DNA from 2 places in the Burkholderia sp. GW821-FHT14F03 genome. Region 1 is predicted to be linked to the other one. Evidence: predicted binding sites of a transcription regulator. Region 1 holds the regulator's gene; the other holds the start of a gene.
What was found. The regulator LexA, encoded in region 1, represses DNA repair genes until DNA is damaged. The targets are predictions, from matches to a motif close to ACTGTATNNNNATACAGT.

Region 2: a site for LexA is predicted at 5,501-5,518, ahead of recA (recombinase RecA). Genes of this name have one in related genera too.

What each region holds. Positions count from the first base shown of each region.
Region 1 is NZ_JBXAPG010000058.1:11,280-18,580, forward strand. Features, by position in the region: gene AC1RQF_RS29000 (universal stress protein) at 1-166, shown strand, start outside; gene AC1RQF_RS29005 (DUF2939 domain-containing protein) at 254-865, opposite strand; gene AC1RQF_RS29010 (hypothetical protein) at 904-1,221, opposite strand; gene lexA (transcriptional repressor LexA) at 1,269-1,910, opposite strand; gene AC1RQF_RS29020 (sulfate ABC transporter substrate-binding protein) at 2,179-3,216, shown strand; gene cysT (sulfate ABC transporter permease subunit CysT) at 3,330-4,220, shown strand; gene cysW (sulfate ABC transporter permease subunit CysW) at 4,217-5,167, shown strand; gene AC1RQF_RS29035 (sulfate/molybdate ABC transporter ATP-binding protein) at 5,181-6,242, shown strand; gene AC1RQF_RS29040 (CysB family HTH-type transcriptional regulator) at 6,298-7,224, shown strand.
Region 2 is NZ_JBXAPG010000005.1:212,212-219,512, reverse strand. Features, by position in the region: gene arsB (ACR3 family arsenite efflux transporter) at 1-320, opposite strand, end outside; partial or broken gene AC1RQF_RS05945 (ArsI/CadI family heavy metal resistance metalloenzyme) at 356-436, opposite strand; gene AC1RQF_RS05940 (ArsR/SmtB family transcription factor) at 433-768, opposite strand; tRNA gene AC1RQF_RS05935 (tRNA-Met) at 1,027-1,103, opposite strand; gene AC1RQF_RS05930 (MFS transporter) at 1,230-2,888, opposite strand; gene AC1RQF_RS05925 (sensor histidine kinase) at 3,110-4,663, opposite strand; gene AC1RQF_RS05920 (response regulator transcription factor) at 4,679-5,407, opposite strand; gene recA (recombinase RecA) at 5,610-6,683, shown strand; gene recX (recombination regulator RecX) at 6,683-7,301, shown strand, end outside.

The DNA of each region.
Region 1 (7,301 bases):
CGTGGTCGGCCATCGCTGCCGCAGCGGGCTGTCGCGCTGGTGGATGGGCTCGGGCAATACGCAGCTGCTCGACCGCGTGTCGTGCAGCATCCTCGTGGCCTGCTCGTCGTCGGCGGAGCAGCGTGCGGAGAGCGCGAAGGAGAAGGAAGCGGCCGCCAGCCACTGAGCGTGGCGTGCGACGGGGTGAGATGCTCGTCTCACCCGATGCCGCGCGCAGGCGGCGCGACCCCGGTCGCACCTTGCGCGGCATTCGTCAAAGCAGGTCGATGGCCGACAGTTTCCAGCCGAACAAGCCGTCGCGGTGGAAGATCGCCGCGTAACGCGCGTCGCCCGTGTTGCGCTGATACGTGACCACGAACTCGTCGATATTCCGGTAACCCGCGCTGGTTTGCGGCGACGCCTCGTCGGCGTCGGGCGGTGCGCTGGACGCCGGCGGCGCGGCGCCGGCCGCTTGCGCGGGGGCGTTGTCGAGCTTCGGCGGCTGCTCACCGGGCTGCCCGCGCGGCGGCATGCCGCTCAGCAACGCGGCCACGCCGTCGGGCGTCGCATAGGCGTCGACCAGCGGGCCGATCAACGCGGAGCCGACCAGCGCGCCGAGAATCGCGAGCGGGTTGTCGCGCTGCCGCGCGTCGATACGGCGCATCAGCTCACCGGTGACCTGCTGTTTGAGGCTGACCCGCAGCGCCGGGTAGTCGACGTATGCGCTGATGGCCTGCGCATCGCGCGCGTCGACCGCTTGCTTCAGTTGCCTGAGCGCGAGATAAGGCGACACATACGCGTAGACGATAATCGCAATGATCGCGGCGACTATGGCGACGATCAGTATCGGTTTGAGCCGGCTGGTCCGGCTCGTGGATGGGTTCAATCGGCCTCCGTCGGAAATGTTCCGTAGCAGAGACACGATTACGCCGCGGAACGTTCCTCTGCGATGCAGCGATCGATCATGCGGCACACGGCGTCGAGCGTGCCGACCATGATCACGCGCGATTGCCCGTGATAGACGCGGACCGGCGCGCGCCGCGCCGGCTCGGCGTGATTGAGCCCGGCATTCAGCGAGACGCGCGCGAACGCCGGCAGCGACGACGGCAGCAGCGAAGCCTGCCCGGCCTCGGGGGCCGCGGCGGGCTGCACGGCCGCCAGCGGCGCGCAGGGCGTGCGGCCGCGCAGGTGACGCAGACGGCCGAACGGACGAAAAGGCAGCAGGCGGGCAAGGCGTTCCATGGTGTTCTCCAGATCCTGACGGACGACGGAATGACGATCAGCGGCGATCAGAGCTCGCCCGAGCGGATCAATCCGACGGCGATGCCCTCCAGCGCGAACTCCGCGCTGCCGGCCTTCACGAAAATATTGTCGTAATCGGGGTTCTCGGCGATCAGCTCGAGCCCGCCCGGGCGGCGCTTCAGGCGCTTGACCGTGACGTCGTCGCCGAGCCGCGCGACGATGATCTGGCCGTCCTTCGCCTCGGTGCGCTTCTGCACGGCGAGCAGGTCGCCGTCGAGAATGCCCGCGTCGCGCATCGACAGGCCGCGCACCTTCAACAGGTAGTCGGGCTTGCTGGAGAACAGCGCCGGGTCGCATGCGTAGTGCTGGGAGATATGTTCCTGCGCGAGGATCGGGCTGCCGGCCGCGACGCGGCCGACGAGCGGCAGCTGCATCAGCGTCGCGTGCGGCAGCGTGAGCTGGTGCGGCGCATCTTCCAGGCCGAGCAGGCGGATGCCGCGCGAGGCGCCGGCCGCCAGCTCGATCACCCCTTTGCGCGCCAGCGCGCGCAGATGTTCCTCGGCGGCGTTCGGCGAGCTGAAACCCAGCTCGGCCGCGATCTCCGCGCGGGTGGGCGGGAACCCCGAGCGCTCGATCGCGCGGCGGATCAAGTCGACTACTTGCTGCTGACGGGCGGTGAGTTTGATCATGGCATGACTGTATGGATAGACAGTGATCTGTATTTTTATACAGTATCCGGCGAAATTCAAGTGTTACGTGAAGTTCGTCGCTATCGCGCCGGTTTCGCCGTCTCGTCGCGCCGTCACAGCGCCGCTCCATCTGCCTCAGCCGCCGATCAGGCCGTCATTACCACTTTTGGGTATTAAAAAATGAGGAACGATTATTTTTAATGATGAAAGGTGTTCGCTAGACTGGCTCGGCATCTGCAACAAACCACCACACACCGGAGAACAACGGATGGTCAAGCGCAACACGGGGTTAGCGAGCGGCGTGCGCCGCCTGATGGCGACATTCGCGCTCGGCGCGGCGGCGGCGCTCGGCGTCGTGGCCCATGCGCACGCGGATACCACCTTCCTGAACGTGTCGTACGACCCGACCCGCGAGCTGTATCAGGACTTCAACCAGGCGTTCGGCAAGGCGTGGAAGGCGAAGACCGGCGAGACCGTCAACTTCAAGCAGTCGCACGGCGGCTCCGGCGCGCAGGCGCGCTCGGTGCTCGACGGGCTGCAGGCGGACGTCGTCACGCTCGCGCTCGCCTATGACATCGACGCGCTCGCCAACAAGGGGCTGCTCGCGAAGGACTGGCAAAAGCGCCTGCCGGACAACGCGTCGCCCTATACGTCGACCATCGTGTTCCTGGTGCGCAAGGGCAATCCGAAGGGCATCAAGGACTGGGACGACCTCGTGAAGCCGGGCGTGTCGATCGTCACGCCGAATCCGAAGACCTCGGGCGGCGCGCGCTGGAACTACCTGGCGGCGTGGGCGTACGCGCAGCACAAGCCGGGCGGCAACGAGCAGACCGCGAAGGACTTCATCGCAAAGCTGTACAAGAACGCGGGCGTGCTCGATTCGGGCGCGCGCGGCGCGACCACGAGCTTCGTCCAGCGCGGCATCGGCGACGTGCTGATCGCGTGGGAGAACGAGGCGTTCCTGTCGCTCAAGGAGTTCGGGCCCGACAAGTTCGAGATCGTCGTGCCGTCGGTCAGCATCCTGGCCGAGCCGCCCGTCGCGGTGGTGGACAAGGTGGTCGACAAGAAAGGCACGCGCGCGCTGGCCGAGGCGTACCTGAACTTCCTGTACAGCCCGCAGGGCCAGGAAATCGCCGCGCGCAACTATTACCGGCCGCGCTCGAAGGACGTGCCGGCCGCGCTGACCAGGCAGTTCCCGAAACTCAAGCTGTACACGGTCGACGACACGTTCGGCGGCTGGACGAATGCGCAGAAGACGCATTTCGCCGACGGCGGCGTGTTCGATTCGATCTACGCGCCGCAATGAGCGAGCCGGCGGCGCGCGACGCCGCCGACCCATCGAACCGCCGACAGGCGCGCCCGCAAGGCGCGCCTGTCGGCGTGAATCCCCATGTGCATGACCCTGGAACCGCAAGACGCATGACGACGTTCACCTTCCGCAAGCCGAGCGCGTTGCCCGGATTCGGCGTGACGCTCGGCATCACGCTGGCCTATCTGAGCCTCGTGGTGCTGATTCCGCTCGCCGCCACCTTCCTGAAAACGGCGACGCTGAGCTGGCCGCAGTTCGTCGCGGCGACCACCTCGCCGCGCGTGCTCGCGTCGTACCGGCTGACCTTCACGGCCGCGCTGGGCGGCGCGCTGATCAACGCGGTGTTCGGCTTTCTCGTGGCGTGGGTGCTGGTGCGCTACACGTTCCCGTTCAAGCGGGTCGTCGATGCGATCGTCGACCTGCCGTTCGCGCTGCCGACCTCGGTCGCGGGCATCTCGCTCGCGGCCGTGTATGCGAGCAACGGCTGGATCGGCCAGTACCTCGCGCCGTTCGGCATCAAGGTCGCGTTCACGCCGTTCGGCGTGCTGGTCGCGCTGACCTTCATCGGGCTGCCGTTCGTCGTGCGCACCGTGCAGCCGGTGCTCGAGGATTTCGAACGCGAGCAGGAGGAGGCGGCCGCGTGCCTCGGCGCGTCGCGCTGGCTCACGTTCCGCCGGGTCGTGCTGCCCGCCGTGACGCCCGCGCTGCTGACGGGCTTCGCGCTCGCGTTCGCGCGCGCGCTCGGCGAATACGGCTCGGTGATCTTCATCGCCGGCAACGTGCCGATGAAGTCGGAAATCACCTCGCTCCTGATCATCACCAAGCTCGAACAGTACGACTACGCGGGGGCGACCGCGATCGCGGTCGTGATGCTGGTCGTCTCGTTCCTGATGCTGCTGCTGATCAATACGCTGCAGTGGTATCTGCAACGCCGTACGCGCCGCGGCGCGGGCGGCCCGGCGCCGGCCGCGGCCGCGCTGGCGACGGGAGCCGCGCAATGACCCGGGAGACCACCGCCGTGCTGCCCACCCCACCCGCGGCCGACGCCGCCCGCCGCGCCGCGCGCCGGCTCGATCCCGTCAGCGAATCGCGCGCGGTGCGCTGGCTGCTGACCGGCAGCGCGCTGCTGTTCCTCGCGCTGTTTCTCGTCGTGCCGCTCGCCGCCGTGTTCGTCGAAGCGCTGCGCAAGGGCGTCGGCTTCTATCTCGACGCGCTCGCCGATCCGGACGCCTGGTCGGCCATCAAGCTCACGCTGACGGTCGCGCTGATCGCGGTGCCGCTCAACCTCGTGTTCGGCGTATGCGCATCGTGGGCGATCGCGAAGTTCGAATTCCGCGGCAAGGCGCTCCTGACGACGCTGATCGACCTGCCGTTCTCGGTGTCGCCGGTGATCTCCGGCCTCATCTACGTGCTGCTGTTCGGCGCGCAGGGCTGGTTCGGCCCCTGGCTCCAGGCGCATGACGTGCAGATCATCTTCGCCGTGCCCGGCATCGTGCTCGCGACGATCTTCGTGACCTTCCCGTTCGTCGCGCGCGAGCTGATCCCGCTGATGCAGGCGCAGGGCGCCGACGAGGAGGAGGCCGCGCGCGTGCTGGGCGCGTCGGGCTGGCAGATCTTCCGCCGCGTGACGCTGCCGAACGTGAAGTGGGGGCTGCTGTACGGCGTGATCCTGTGCAATGCGCGCGCGATGGGCGAATTCGGCGCGGTGTCGGTGGTGTCCGGCCACATTCGCGGCCAGACCGACACGATGCCGCTGCACGTCGAGATTCTCTACAACGAATACAACTTCGCCGCCGCGTTCGCGGTCGCGTCGGTGCTCGCACTGCTCGCGCTCGTGACGCTCGCGCTCAAGCTGCTCGCCGAGCGCCACCTGTCGGCCGAACTCGCGGGCGCGCGCGACGCCGCCCCCGCGCATGCCGGCCCCGTCACCGCATCGTCGAATCCGTAAAGAGGCACACCAGATGGGCATCACCGTACGTAATCTGCACAAGCGCTTCGGCGACTTCACCGCGCTCGACCACGTTTCGCTCGATTTCCCGCCCGGCGAGCTGGTCGCGCTGCTCGGGCCGTCCGGCTGCGGCAAGACCACGCTGCTGCGCGTGATCGCCGGGCTCGAATACGCGGACGGCGGCCAGGTCGTGCTGCAGGGCCTCGACGTCGCGTCGGTCGGCGCGCGCGAGCGGCAGGTCGGCTTCGTGTTCCAGCACTACGCGCTGTTCCGCCACATGACGGTGTTCGAGAACGTCGCGTTCGGGCTGCGCGTGAAGCCGCGCCGCGAGCGGCCGTCGGACGCCGTGATCCGCGCCAAGGTGCACGAACTGTTGCAGCTGGTGCAGCTCGACTGGCTCGCCGAGCGCTATCCGTCCGAGCTGTCGGGCGGCCAGCGGCAACGCATCGCGCTCGCGCGCGCGCTCGCGGTCGAGCCGAAGGTGCTGCTGCTCGACGAGCCGTTCGGCGCGCTCGACGCGAAGGTGCGCAAGGAGCTGCGCAGCTGGCTGCGGCGTCTGCACGACGACCTGCACATCTCGACGATCTTCGTCACGCACGACCAGGAGGAGGCGCTCGAGGTCGCCGATCGCATCGTCGTGCTGAATCACGGCCGGGTCGAGCAGGTCGGCAGCCCGCAGCAGGTATACGATCATCCCCAAAGCGCGTTCGTCTACGAGTTCCTGGGCGCGGCGAACCGGCTGTCGGGCACGGTCGGCGGCCAGGGCTTCGTCGCCGACGGCGCGGCCGCGCCGATCGCGGTCGATGCGGATTTCGCCGGCCCCGCGTTCGCGTTCGTGCGGCCGCACGATCTTCAATTGGTGCCGCGCGCGGATGCGCGGCAGGACGGCATCGCGGTCGACGTGCGTCGCGTGGTGCCGCTCGGCGGCTCGGTGCGGGTCGAGTTGCACACGCGCGCCGCGGGCCGTCTGCTCGAGGCGGAGCTGGACCGCGACGCGTGGCGCGCGCTGTCGCTCGAGGTCGGCGACGGCGCGACGGTGGTGCCGCGCGCGGTGCGCGTGTTTCCGGCGCAATGAATTCAACAGGCAGTCCAGACCAACAACGATAATCGCCTAGGAAAGAGGCTTACCCATGAATTTCCAGCAACTGCGCTTCGTGCGCGAGGCCGTGCGCCAGAACATGAACCTGACCGAAGTCGCGAACGTGCTCTACACGTCGCAGTCGGGCGTCTCGAAGCAGATCAAGGATCTCGAGGACGAGCTGGGCGTCGACATCTTCATCCGGCGCGGCAAACGCCTGACCGGGCTGACCGAGCCGGGCAAGGCGGTGCACCAGTTGATCGAGCGCATGCTGCTCGACGCCGAGAACCTGCGCCGGGTGGCGCGCCAGTATGCGGACCAGGACAGCGGCCATCTCGTCGTCGCGACCACCCACACGCAGGCGCGCTACGCGCTGCCGAAGGTGATCCGCCAGTTCACCGAGGTCTACCCGAAGGTGCATCTGGCGCTGCGCCAGGGCAGCCCGCAGCAGATCGCGCAGATGATCCTGAGCGGCGAGGCGGACCTCGGCATCTCGACCGAGGCGCTCGACCGCTATCCGGATATCGTCACGTTCCCGTGCTATTCATGGCACCACGTGGTGGTCGTGCCGAAGGATCATCCGCTGGTCGGCCGGCAGAATCTTTCGCTCGACGACATCGCCGAGTATCCGATCATCACCTATGACCAGGACTTCACCGGGCGCTCGCACATCGACCAGGCGTTTGCAAAGTCGGGCGCGGTGCCCGACGTCGTGCTGACCGCGATCGACGCCGACGTGATCAAGACCTACGTCGAGCTGGGCATGGGCATCGGCGTGGTCGCCGCGATGGCCTACGACGCGCAGCGCGACGCGGGGCTCGTCGCGCTCGACACGCAGCACCTGTTCGAGGCGAGCACGACCCGGGTCGGGTTGCGCAAGGGCGCGTTCCTGCGCGCCTATGCCTATCGGCTGATCGAGATGTTCGCGCCGCACCTGACGGAAGCGGAGATCGCCGGGCAGCTGCGCGAAGCCGCCTGACGCGCGCCACGCCGGGCCGCACGCGGTCCGGCAAGACCCGCTGCGACGCGCAGCCGACCGGCGTGGCCGAGCGGCGG
Region 2 (7,301 bases), on a different contig from region 1:
ATCGAGAACGGTTTGACGAGCCAGTTCACGGCAAGCGTGACGCCGATGCCTTTCACGTGCTGACGCACTTCATGCAGTGCGCCGAAATCGACCTTCACGAGCATGGGGATGATCATCACCCAGATCAACAGCCCGACCGGCAGATTGACCTGCGCATATTCCATCCGGCCGATCTGCTGGAACAGACCCGGCAGCAACTGACCGAGCGCGATGCCGGCGACGATGCACAGCGCCACCCAGACGGTCAGGTAGCGTTCGAAGAAATTGATGGAAGGCTTGGCAGCGGCCTTTTCCGGAGGGGCAATGTTGGAGGTGTTCATTGGATCGGCATCAGTCCTGAAATCGCTGGTGGCCGCTCGGCGCCGAACAGCGCCGAGTAGAAGCGAATGGTGCAGGCGAGATCGGCGACGCCGACGTGAACATGAAAGCGTTTCATGATTGGTGTTCCCTGGACGTCGAACAGGCGGCTGTCGGCAAGCATGGGTTGCCGCCGCAGCAGTTCTCCGTGAGGTACGCCAGCAGCCCGTTCATCGTTTCGAAGTTCGCGCAGTAGAAGACGAAGCGGCCTTCTTGACGACTGGTGACGAGCTGCGCATGGGCCAGTTCCTTCAGATGAAAGGAGAGCGATGACGGAGGCACATCCAACAGCGTGGCAATCTGCCCGGCCGGCATGCCTTCCGGTCCTGCCTGTACGAGGGCGCGGAAGACCGCGAGCCGGGACTCGTGGGCGAGTGCCGCGAGGGCGGCGATAGTTTGGTTCGTTTCCATGTTTCGATAATAGTCGAAACATGGAAACGATGCGTGGTGCCCGAATAATTTTCTGTCCCACGACTTCGCGGATGGGTCAGTGGATGTCGGCGGCCGCGTCGCAGTGGCGCTGCGTCGTGGGGGGATGAATTCCGGGAGGGGGAGGCTGCCCCGTAGCGTGACGGGACATTTTCGTGGTCGATATTAGACAGTGTCTAATATCCGGCGTTGGCGCAAAAGAAAAAGGGCCTAGCATCGCTGCTAAGCCCTTGAATATGTTGGTGGCGAATCAGGGATTCGAACCCCGGACCTGCGGATTATGATTCCGTCGCTCTAACCGACTGAGCTAATTCGCCAACAGAAGCGAGATTATGCTGATGCCGAGGAGGAGCGTCAAGCCCTTTTTCTCGATTCCCTGAAAAATCCACCTTTGCCCGGTTCGCGGTCTGCCTGGGCCGACGAGCCGAACCGGGCTCACCCCATCAATCCCGCGCGTAGATATCCGAGTCCTTGGTCTCCTTGACGAACAGCAGCCCGATCACGAAGGTCGCGAGCGCGATCACGATCGGATACCAGAGCCCCGAGTAGATGTCGCCCCGCGCCGCCACGATTGCGAACGCGGTCGCCGGCAGGAAGCCGCCGAACCAGCCGTTGCCGATGTGATAGGGCAGCGACATCGACGTGTAGCGGATCCGGGTCGGGAACATCTCGACCAGCATCGCCGCGATCGGCCCGTACACCATCGTCACGTAGATCACGAGAATCGCCAGGATCACGACCGTCATCGGCCAGTTGATCTGCGACGGGTCGGCCTTGGGCGGGTAGCCGGCGCTCTTGAGCGTGGTTGCCAGCGTCTTGTCGAACACCTTGGCTTTTTCCTTCGCGTCCGGGGCCTTGCCGTCGTAGGTGTCGATCACCGTGTCGCCGACCTTGATCTGCGCGGGCGTGCCCGCTGGCGCCGCGACGTTCTCGTAGTTGAGGCCCGCTTTCGCGAGCGCGCTCTTCGCGACGTCGCACGAGTCCGTGAACTTCGCGGTGCCCACCGGGTTGAACTGGAACGAACACTGGGTCGGATCGGCGATCACCGTGATCGGCGCCTTCTGCGTCGCGATCTCGAGCGCCGGATTCGCGAAGTGGGTCAGCGCCTTGAACAGCGGGAAGTAGGTCAGCGCGGCGATCAGGCAGCCGGCCAGGATGATCGGCTTGCGGCCGATCCGGTCCGACAGCGAACCGAAGAACACGAAGAACGGCGTGCCGATCAGGAGCGCGATCGCGATCAGGATGTTCGCGCTCGCGCCGTCGACCTTGAGCGTCTGCGTGAGGAAGAACAGCGCATAGAACTGGCCGGTGTACCAGACCACCGCCTGTCCGGCCGTCAGCCCCACCAGCGCGAGGATCACGACTTTCAGGTTCTTCCACTGCCCGAACGCCTCGGTCAGCGGCGCCTTCGAGGTCTTGCCCTCGGCCTTGATGCGCAGGAACACCGGCGATTCGTTCAACTGCATCCGGATCCAAACCGACACCGCGAGCAGCAGGATCGACGCGACGAACGGCACGCGCCAGCCCCAGGCGCCGAATGCCTCCTCGCCGATCGATTCGCGCACGCCGAGAATCACGAGCAGCGACATGAACAGCCCGAGCGTCGCCGTGGTCTGGATCCACGAGGTGTAGAAGCCGCGCCGGTGCGCCGGCGCGTGCTCGGCCACGTAGGTTGCCGCGCCGCCGTATTCGCCGCCGAGCGCGAGGCCCTGCAGCAGCCGCATCGCGATGAAGATGACGGGCGCCGCGATGCCGATCGTCGCATAGCCGGGCAGGAAGCCGACCACGAAGGTCGACACGCCCATGATCACGATCGTGATCAGGAAGGTGTGCTTGCGGCCGACGAGATCGCCGAGACGGCCGAACACGATCGCGCCGAACGGCCGTACCGCGAAGCCCGCCGCGAAGCCGAGCAGCGTGAAGATGAAGGCCGCGGTGGGGTTGACCCCGGAGAAGAAGCTCTTGCTGATGTAGGCCGCGAGCGAGCCGGCCAGGTAGAAGTCGTACCACTCGAACACCGTGCCGAGGGACGACGCGAAGATCACCTTCTTCTCTTCGTGTGTCATCGGCGAGTGCGAGATGTGTCCGCCTATCGTTGCCATGAAGTGTCTCCAATATTGACATGCGCATCGGGCCCGCTCGTTCCGGCAGGCCTCGCGTTGATTATTGGAATGGAAACTTACGGCGTACTGACTCGGCCGGTCAAAATTTCGAGGAAGTAAATTCTTTCATGTTCGTCGATTGACGGCTAATTGTTGAGCTACGTCGTTTAAAAATCGAAAATCACTGGGTGTGAGTCACATCCGGGGCGGCGCTCTCAGGGTTAATCCGGGGCATGGCCGCGCAGCGCCAGGCTGACCCGCGCCAGCGTGCCCGCGAGGCGCGGCGAGGCCTGGTAGACATGGTCGTCGAGCGTCAGCGTGCCGCCGTGCTGCGCGACGATCTCGCGGACGATCGAAAGCCCGAGGCCGCTGCCGTCGCCCTCGCGGCCGAGGATCCGGTAGAAGCGTTCGAGCACCCGCTCCCGTTCGTGCGCGGGGATGCCGGGCCCGGTGTCCTCGATCTCGACGTCGACGCGGCCCGCCTCGCGCGCCGCGCGCACCCGCACGGTGATGCGGCCGCCGTCCGGCGTGTAGCGGATCGCGTTGTCGATCAGGTTGCCGAGCATCTCGCGCAGCATCACCGGGTGGCCGTCGATTTCGAGCGGCGCGCCGTCGTTCTCGTCGGGGCCCTCGTAGCCGAGATCCATCCGTTTCGCGAGCGCGGCCTGCACCCAGTCGCGCACCGCGAGCCGCGCGAGCGTCGCGATCGCGACCGGTTCGAGCGTGAGCCCGGTCGCGCGGTTCTCCGCGCGCGCCAGCGCCAGCAGCTGGGTGACGAGCCGCGCCGCCTGCCCGGAACTCGTCGCGATCTGTTCGAGCGAACGCGCGACCTCCGCCGGCACCTCGTGCCGCAGCGCGAATTCGGCCTGGGTGCGCAGGCCCGCGAGCGGCGTTTTCATCTGGTGCGCGGCGTCCGCGATGAAGCGCTTTTGCAGCGCCATGTTCTGTTCGAGCCGCGCGAGCAGATCGTTGAACGAGGTGACGAGCGGCTCGATCTCGGGCGGCGCGCGCTGCGCCTCGACGGGCGACAGGTCGTCCGGGCGGCGCCCCCGGATGTGCGCCTGCAGTGCGGCGAGCGGCGCGAGGCCGCGCGACAGCCCGAACCAGACGAGCAGGATCGCGAGCGGCAGGATCACGAATTGCGGCAGGATCACGCCCTTGATGATGTCGTTCGCGAGCGCGTTGCGCTTGTCGAGCGTCTCGCCGACCTGCACGAGCACCGGCTGCGTACCGCGCGCCTGCGGCAGCGCCACAGTCGTATACGCGACGCGGATGTCGTTGCCGCGCAGCAGGTCGTCGCGGAACACCACGACGCCGGGCGGCGGGCGGTCCTCGTCGCGCGGCAGCGGCATGTCGGCCTCGCCCGACACCAGCTCGCCGCGCGCACCGAGCACCTGGAAGTACACGCTGTCGACATTGTCGGCGCGCAGCAGGTCGAGCGTCGCGGGCGGCAGCGTCAGCTCGGCCACGCCGTTGACCGGCGTGATCTGGCGCGCGAGCACGTAGGTGTTGGTTTCGAGCGCGCGGTCGAAGGGCCCGTTCGCGATCGTCTTCGCGACCAGATAGGTGACGGCGATGCTCATCGGCCACAGCAGCAGCAGCGGCGCCAGCATCCAGTCGAGGATCTCGCCGAACAGCGAGCGCGGGCGCGCGGTTTCGGCGGGCTCGATGTCGTCGGGCGGGGCGAACGGGTTCGCGTAGCGGGCGTCGCGCGCGGCATCCGCCGCGTCGGCGGCGGGCGGCGCGCGGCGGGCGGAGCGGGCCGGGGTGGCCATCGCGGCGGCCGCGCGTCAGCGCAGCGACGGGCTCGCGGCGGCTGGCACGGGCGAGGCTGCAGTACCCGGCTCGGCCGGCGCGGCTTTTTCGAGGCAATAGCCGAGGCCGCGCACGGTCGTGATGCGCACGCCGCTCGGTTCGATCTTCTTGCGCAGCCGGTGTACGTAGACCTCGATCGCGTTGTTGCTGACTTCCTCGCCCCATTCGCACAGATGGTCGACCAGCTGCTCTTTCGATACGAGCCGGCCGGTTCGCTGCAGCAGCACCTCGAGCAGGCCCAGTTCGCGCGCGGACAGGTCGAGCACGTGGTCGTTCGCGTAGGCGAGGCGCCCGACCTGGTCGAATGCGAGCGAGCCGTGGCGGAACACGCTCGGGCCGCCGCCCGCGCCGCGCCGGGTCAGCGCACGCACGCGGGCTTCCAGCTCGTTCAGCGCGAACGGCTTCGCCATGTAGTCGTCCGCGCCGAGGTCGAGCCCTTTCACGCGTTCGTCGACGCTGTCGGCGGCGGTGAGGATCAGCACGGGCAGGGTGGAATTGCGGGCGCGCAGCCGGCGCAGCACGTCGAGGCCCGGCATGCGGGGCAGGCCCAGGTCGAGGATCAGCAGGTCGAAAGCCTGCATCGACAACGCGGTGTCGGCCTCGATGCCGCTCTTCACATGGTCGACGGCATAGCCCGATTGGCGGAGTGACCGGGTGAGACCGTCCGCGAGTATGCTGTCGTCTTCGGCAATGAGAATTCGCATGATGCGCACCGATAGCCGGCCGCAGGCGCGGGCGCAGCTGTCTCCGCTGTTGTCGGGTGGATGCAGCATCCGCATCGCGGGCTTGCATAAACCACTGTTTTTTTATACAGTGTCTGCATTCGTGCACCTAACGGCTCATCCGGGCCGGGTCAGAGCCGGTGCATCCGTATCAGACGCTGCTCATCATAGCAAAGGACGATTCATGGAAGATAGCAAGAAGGGTTCCGGGATGACCGCGGAAAAGAGCAAGGCGCTGGCGGCTGCGCTCTCGCAGATCGAGAAGCAGTTCGGCAAGGGCTCGATCATGCGCCTCGGCGCAGGCGAAGCGGTCGAGGACATCCAGGTGGTGTCCACGGGCTCGCTGGGTCTGGATATCGCGCTCGGCGTCGGCGGCCTGCCGCGCGGCCGGGTGGTCGAGATCTACGGCCCGGAATCGTCCGGCAAGACCACGCTGACGCTGCAGGTGATCGCCGAGATGCAGAAGCTCGGCGGCACGGCGGCGTTCATCGATGCCGAGCACGCGCTCGACGTGCAGTACGCGGGCAAGCTCGGCGTGAACGTGCAGGAGCTGCTGATCTCGCAGCCGGACACGGGCGAGCAGGCGCTCGAGATCGTCGACGCGCTGGTGCGCTCGGGCTCGATCGACATGATCGTGATCGACTCGGTCGCGGCACTGGTGCCGAAGGCCGAAATCGAGGGCGAGATGGGCGATTCGCTGCCGGGCCTGCAGGCCCGCCTGATGTCGCAGGCGCTGCGCAAGCTGACGGGCACGATCAAGCGCACCAACTGCCTCGTGGTCTTCATCAACCAGATCCGGATGAAGATCGGTGTGATGTTCGGCAACCCGGAAACCACGACGGGCGGCAATGCGCTCAAGTTCTATTCGTCGGTGCGTCTCGACATCCGCCGGATCGGCTCGATCAAGAAGAACGACGAGGTGATCGGCAACGAGACCCGCGTGAAGGTCGTGAAGAACAAGGTCTCGCCGCCGTTCCGCGAGGCGATCTTCGACATCCTGTACGGCGAGGGCATTTCCCGTCAGGGCGAGATCATCGATCTCGGCGTGCAGGCGAAAATCGTCGACAAGGCCGGCGCCTGGTACAGCTACAACGGCGAGAAGATCGGCCAGGGCAAGGACAACGCGCGCGAATTCCTGCGCGAGAATCCGGAAATCGCCCGCGAGATCGAGAACCGCATTCGTGAATCGCTCGGCGTGAGCGCGATGCCGCAACGCGTGGCGTCCGAGGCCGCCGAAGTCATGGACGACGAGGAGTGATGAGACGAAGCCGGCGCGACGCGGGTTCGCCGGACGCGGAACGGCAGACGCCGGCCCGCCCGGGCACCGCGGCGCGCGCGCCGGGTTCGATCGAAGGGCGGCCCTCGGGCCGCCCGCTGGCGAGGGCATCGGTTGATGCCCTCGCGTCGTTTGAGCCGGCCGAAACGGATCCGTTCGGCGTCGATCCGCGCGAGGCGTTCGATGCGCATGATCGCGCGCGCGCCGCGGACGGCGGTGATGTCTATACCCGCACGAGCCAGTCGCCGCGCCGCGGCGCGCGGCGCGCGACGGCGCGCGGTGAAAGTTTCGAGGCGGTCGCCGACGGCGCGCCGCAAGCGCCTGCCCGCTCGCTGAAGGCGCGCGCGATCGGCTATCTGTCGCGCCGCGAGTACAGCCGCACGGAGTTGGCGCGCAAGCTCGCGCCGCACGTGGAGGAAAGCGACGATCTCGACGCGCTGCTCGATACGCTCGAGCGCGAAGCCTGGCTGTCGGACGAGCGCTTTGCCGAAAGCCTCGTGCATCGGCGAGCGTCGCGCGTCGGTTCGGCGCGGATCATGAGCGAACTCAAGCGGCACGCGCTCGACGATGCGCTCGTCGAGACCGTCGGCGCGCAGTTGC